DNA from 2 places in the Hymenobacter qilianensis genome. Region 2 is predicted to be linked to the other one. Evidence: riboswitches for the same ligand, from Rfam matches in the RefSeq annotation. Region 2 holds a riboswitch; the other holds the start of a gene.
The links. A riboswitch is a leader RNA that binds a small molecule or an ion and turns the genes downstream of it on or off. The one in region 2 is predicted to bind S-adenosylmethionine.
Positions count from the first base shown of each region.

Region 1 (3,164 bases), on a different contig from region 2:
GCAAAGACGACAAGCTGGCCACTAAGCCTGCCCTGGCTTTTGCCTACCACATGCCCGACAAAAACACGCCGGAGTACTACGCCATGGGCCTGCTCGACCAGATTCTGTTGCAGGGCAACGACAGCCGCTTGTATCAGGCTTTGGTGCAGGAGCGCGGCTACACCGGCTCGGTGAGCGGCGGCATCAACTCGGGCCTGGGCAACATGTTCAACTACAACGGCCCTATGCTTTGGGACGGCAGCCTGGTGTACGACAAAACGGTATCGGCCGACTCAGTGGTAGCCGTGCTGGACCGCGAGATTCAGAAGCTCGACAAGGAAGGCGTAAGTCAGGAGCTGCTGGACTTGGCCATTGTGAAGATGCGCTCCGACCTCTATGATCAGGTAAGTCAGCTCTACGGCTTCGGCAAGGCCGATCTGCTGGCTACGTTCGCCCTGTTTGAGAATGACCCCAAGCGCATCAACCAGCTGGAAACCGAGTTTCGGAAAGTAACGCCGGAGCTGATGCAGAAGACCCTCCGCGAATACCTGCGCCCCACCAACCGCACGATTCTGACTATCAATCCATTGGCTAAAAGCTAGTGGTTCATAAGGCTTTCACTTGGTGATTCATTCCTTGACAACTCCCATGAAAAATATAGTTATTGGCCTGCTGAGCGTTGCCTATGCCCTCGGCACTCCGGCGTTGGCCCAAAAAGAAACCCCACCCGCCGGCGGCACTCCCCGCGACTTCACTTTGCCCCCTAAGACGGAATTTACCCTGGATAATGGTCTGCAAGCCACCCTGGTGCCCTACGGCGAGATTCCGAAAGTAACGGTGAGCATGATTGTGCAAGTAGGCAACGTGCACGAGGCGCCCAACGAAAACGGCCTGGCCGACATCGTTGGGCGCCTGATGCGGGAAGGCACTACCACGCTCTCCGCCAAGCAGATATCGGAGAAAGTAGCCCGTATGGGTGGTTCGCTCAGCGTATCGGTGGGGCCAAATCAGACCTTTATCACTGGTTCAGTGCTATCCGAATACGGCCCGGAACTGGTGAACCTGATGGCTGATGTGGTGCAAAACCCCGCATTCCCGCCTTCTGAGATTGAGCGCATCAAAAACGACTTTAAGCGTGAGAACAACCTTTCTCGCTCCCAGCCAGGCACTCAGGCTCGCACGAAGTTCACGATGGCCATGTACAAAGGCCACCCCTACGGACGCGACATTCCCACCGACGCCGAAGTAAACGCTTACGGCCCGGAGCAGGTGCGCGACTTTTACACCAAGCAGTTTGGGGCCCAGCGCACGGCCGTATACGCCGCCGGCAAGTTTGACGAAAAGGCTATGCGCGAGGCGGTTACATCTTCGCTAAGCAACTGGACCAAAGGCCCCGCTCCGCGCATTGAGATTGCCAAGCCCATCACCAAAACCGACCTGATGGTGCAGGACCGGCCCGGCGCGCCCCAATCTACGCTAGTTATCGGCTTGCCCGTCGTTGACCCTACGCACCCCGATTTCACGCGCCTCCGTGTGATGAATTCCCTGCTGGGGGGCTCTTTTGGCTCACGTATCACCAGCAATATCCGCGAGAATAAAGGTTACACCTACTCGCCTTCCAGCAGCATAAATGCCCGCTACCGCGTGGGTGAGTGGACCGAAGTGGCCGACGTAACGACGGAGCACACGGGTAACTCGCTCAAGGAAATTGTTTACGAAATAGATCGTTTGCAAAAAGAAGCGCCCACGGAAGCTGAATTGGAAGGCATCAAAAACTACGAGGCCGGCCTGTTTGTGCTGCGCAACTCCACTCCGGCCGGCATTATCGGTCAGCTCAGCTTCCTCGATTTGCACGGCCTCCCCGACAGCTACCTCACCAACCAAGTGAAAGAGATTCACGCCATTACTCCGAAAGAGGTGCAGGATGCGGCCAAGAAATACGTCCGCCCCGATGAGATGACCATCGTGGTAGTAGGCGATAAAAAGGTGATTGAGCCGCAGTTGAAGAAGTTTCAGGCGGAGCGCAAGAAGTCGCTTTAATACGCTTTCCACATTTTAGTAAGAAGGGACTGGCCAGCAGGTCAGTCCCTTCTTGTTTTAGGCTCTAAAATCAGAGTAAACTTTTTTCGTCGTCTTGCTGTATCTTTGCTCAGCTACTTATCCAGAAAGACCGAGGGACTGGGCCCTACGACGTCTTGGCAACCTGAGTAAAACAAGGTGCCAACTCCCATTTTGCCCCCCACGGGCAGAAGAAGATAAGTGCGGAGCCCGCGTTGCGAGGTTCTCTTTCTGGATAAGCAGCGCTAAAAACGCCTTTTTCCAAAGGAGACCTTATGAAAACGACTCGCCCCGCCTCCCCCCTCTACGACATTCTCCAACAGCGCATTCTGGTGCTCGATGGCGCCATGGGCACCATGATTCAGCGCCATCCGCTGACGGAGGAGGACTTCCGGGGCACGCGCTTCGCCGATCATCCCAAGCCCTTGCGCGGCAACAACGACCTGCTCAGCCTGACCAGACCGGATATTATCCGCGGTATTCACGCTGAATATTTCGCCGCCGGGGCCGACATGGTGGAAACCAACACCTTCAGCGGCACTACCATCGCCCAGGCCGACTATGGGTTGGAGCATTTGGCCTACGAGCTCAACTACGAGTCGGCGCGGATTGCGAAAGAAGTTGCCGACGAGTTTACGGCCCGCGAGCCGCATAAGCCGCGCTTCGTAGCTGGTGCCATCGGGCCCACCAATCGTACTGCTTCCCTCTCACCCGACGTGAACCGCCCCGGCTTCCGCGCCGTGACCTTCGATGAGCTGGCAACGGCTTACCACGAGCAGGTGCGCGGCCTGGTGGAAGGTGGCTCCGACACGCTGCTGATTGAAACCATCTTCGATACGCTGAATGCCAAAGCGGCTCTGTATGCCGTGCAGAAATTCTTCGACGAAGGCGGTCGGGTTGTGCCGGTCATGATTTCGGGCACCATTACGGATGCCTCGGGCCGTACGCTTTCGGGGCAGACGGTGGAAGCTTTCTGGAACTCTATCAGTCACTTGCCGCTGCTGAGCGTGGGTTTGAACTGCGCCCTTGGGGCTGATCAGCTGCACGTATATGTGAAGGAGCTGAGCCGCATTGCTGATGTGCACGTGTCGGCTTATCCGAATGCTGGTTTGCCTAATGCTTTTGGG
Region 1 is NZ_BMFN01000001.1:1,544,761-1,547,924, reverse strand. Features, by position in the region: gene IEW06_RS06585 (M16 family metallopeptidase) at 1-581, shown strand, start outside; gene IEW06_RS06580 (M16 family metallopeptidase) at 628-2,019, shown strand; SAM riboswitch class I at 2,134-2,241, shown strand; gene metH (methionine synthase) at 2,313-3,164, shown strand, end outside.
Region 1: it holds a riboswitch for S-adenosylmethionine, as region 2 does, so the genes downstream of both, metH (methionine synthase) here and IEW06_RS09785 (amino acid permease) in region 2, are expected to answer to the same signal.

Region 2 (3,164 bases):
TGCACACTACGCGCCAGCCGCTGCTGGAAGCGCCGTGGGTGGCGCGCGAAACGACGGTCCGCACCCGCATCCGCTACTACCGCAACACGGCTTCGGCCGAAGGTGCCGTGACGGGGGCGGGGGGCTTTTTGCTGGGGTTGGCCGACTTTCCGCTGCTGCTGAGCCTCAAGCTCAAGCTGCTCTTCGACGTAGCCGCCCTCTACGGCCACGACGTGCGCGACTACACCGAGCGGCTTTATCTGCTGCACATTTTCCAGCTGGCCTTTTCCAGTCAGCACACCCGCAATGAGGTGTACCGCCGCATGGCCGATTGGGACACCTACCGCCACACCCTACCCACCGACGTGAACGAGTTTGACTGGCGCACCTTTCAGCAGGAGTACCGTGACTACATCGATTTGGCGAAGCTGGCCCAGCTAGTGCCGGTGATTGGGGCGGCAGTAGGGGCGGTGGCCAACTACCGACTTATCGAGCAGCTCGGCGAAACGGCCATGAACTGCTACCGAATGCGCCAGCTGGCAGCGGCGGGCACTATTTTGCCCCCCAGCGCTGGCTAAGTTGCGTTGCAGGAGAGAAAGAGTAGGTGCATTTGCAAGTACGCCCGGCCGGAGCCTACCTTTGCAGTCCAATTCTTTCTGATCAAAGGATTGTTTTTATACCGAGGCGTGGAGAGAAAGGCTCGACGAAACGCCGGCAACCCCCAACACAATTGGAACGGTGCCAACCGAGGTCAGCGCAAGTATCGACTGACTATATAAAAACAGCTTGCCGTGAACATTCACTTCCAATCCGCTCCCGTTTACTTCGCCACCACGCCGCCCCAACCGCTAAGTTGGGCTGCCTGTTCGAATATGGGTTGTTGCTGTTGTTGAGCGTTCGTCAATTTCCTCTTTTTCTTGGCTTTGCCTACCCGCGGCGGCAAGTAGTAGCTGCTGGGGGCATTTCTGCTCTGATTTCAGCCACCGCTTTGACTGAAGATCAGCTGGTAGTTTGATTGCTGAATCGGTGAAAACCGCTTTTGCTTTCGGTCTGACTGCTACGGCCGAGCTTATTTTCTCTTACCTCCTTTCTTTTTATTTACCACGAGGCGCGGCTTCGGGCTACCTTTTATGCTCAAAAAATCACTGGAATTGCTGCGGCAAGAGGCGGCCGAAACCGGCACACACACCCTTAAGCGCAGTCTGAGTGCCTTCAACCTGGTCGCCATCGGGGTAGGGGTTATAATAGGGGCGGGGCTCTTCTCCCTTACTGGCATTGCGGCTGCCAATCATACTGGGCCAGCTGTTACGCTCTCGTTTTTGGTGGCCGCTGTTGGCTGCGCTTTCTCGGCCTTGTGTTATGCGGAGTTCGCGTCCATGGTGCCCGTGGCTGGCTCGGCTTATACCTATTCCTACGCGACGCTGGGCGAGCTGTTTGCCTGGATTATCGGTTGGGATTTAGTGCTTGAATACTCAGTAGGTGCCGCTGCTGTGGCCATTAGCTGGTCGCAGTACCTGACGCGGTTTTTGGCCAAATACGACCTGCATATTCCCGCTCAGCTCGTTATGTCGCCCTTCGAGACCTCTACTTTGGCCGATGGCTCGGTGGTGCACGGGTTTGTCAATCTGCCCGCCATTCTGATCGTGCTGGCCATCACAGCCATCGTGATTCGGGGTACGCAGGGGTCGGCTTGGGTCAACGCGACCATTGTGGCCCTGAAGGTATCGGTGGTGCTAGTGTTCATTGCCCTGGGCTGGCAGTATATCGATCCGGCTAACTATCAGCCTTATATTCCGGCCAATACGGGCACCTTTGGCGAGTTCGGGTTGAGCGGAATTCTGCGCGGAGCCGGCGTGATATTCTTCGTCTTTATCGGCTTTGATATTGTGGCGACGATGGCGCAGGAAGCAAAAAAGCCCCAGCGTGATATGCCCATTGGTATCATTGGCTCCCTGCTGGTGTGTACTGTATTATTTGTGCTCTTCGGACACGTTATGACGGGTTTGGCCAACTATACGGAGTTTAAAAACAGCGCCGCGCCGGTAGCTATTGCCATCGAGAAAACGCCGTATGCTTGGCTGAGTCAAGCCATTATCGTCGCTATTCTGATTGGCTACACCTCCGTAATTCTGGTAGATTTGCTGGGCCAGTCGCGGGTGTTTTTCTCTATGTCGCGCGATGGGTTATTGCCCAAAATCTTCTCCGAGATTCACCCTCGCTTCCAAACGCCTTACAAATCAAATGTCCTGCTGGCGGCCTTGATTAGCGCTTTTGCGGGCCTGGTGCCCATTCAGGTAGTAGGCGAAATGACCAGTATTGGTACGCTGCTGGCTTTCGTGATGGTGTGTCTGGGTGTGCTTATCATGCGCAAGCAGCAGCCCGACGCGCCCCGCGCTTTCCGCACGCCGTGGGTGCCGCTGGTGCCCATCATGGGCATTCTGACTTGCCTGCTGATGATGTTTTCGCTGCCCTGGGATACGTGGCTGCGCCTCTTCGTATGGTTGGCCGCCGGACTGGTGATTTACTATCTGTATGGCAAGAAGCACAGCAAGCTACGGCTGGCGCAGGAGCAAGCCAAGGTGAAAGCGTAGCAAATAAAATCCTCGAAAAAGCCCCCCAGAAGATATCCGGGGGGCTTTTTTGTGCATGAATAACCGGCTTGTTCTGACAGCAATACCGATTTTCTGTCATCATTCAGACAAGAGAAGCATAGCCATGCAGTTGTTTTAGGTAGCTTGAGCCATCTATCCTTTTATGGCTATCCGATGATTGAATCATTACCTGAATCAGAAATCCAAACTGCTGCTAACCAACCTCCTGCTTACCCAACCATCAGTGAAAGCTGGGGCGCGCTCGGCTGGTTTATGCTGCTGGCGCTGGTTTTGGGCGTCTTGTCTATTCCCTTTTTTCGCTTTACAACCCACGCCCAATCCATTATTGTGACCGTGGTGGCCAGTGATTTGGCCAAGGCACTTATTGTCGTCTTGCTGATCTGGAAAATTCCGGCGGTCCGTCGCCTTCCGTTGCGGCTGCTGGCGGCCCGGGAAATACCGATAGTATATCTGCTGCTGCCGCTACTGGTGCTCGCTCAGATGGCATTGCGCATGTTGGTTGCGTTTCTGCATCTGCCCAACTGGATGAGCGATTCGATGCGGAAGCTAAGCGAGTTTCCAGGCCTCTCTTTT
Region 2 is NZ_BMFN01000002.1:450,191-453,354, reverse strand. Features, by position in the region: gene IEW06_RS09790 (EcsC family protein) at 1-557, shown strand, start outside; SAM riboswitch class I at 651-761, shown strand; gene IEW06_RS09785 (amino acid permease) at 1,110-2,570, shown strand; gene IEW06_RS09780 (CPBP family intramembrane glutamic endopeptidase) at 2,745-3,164, shown strand, end outside.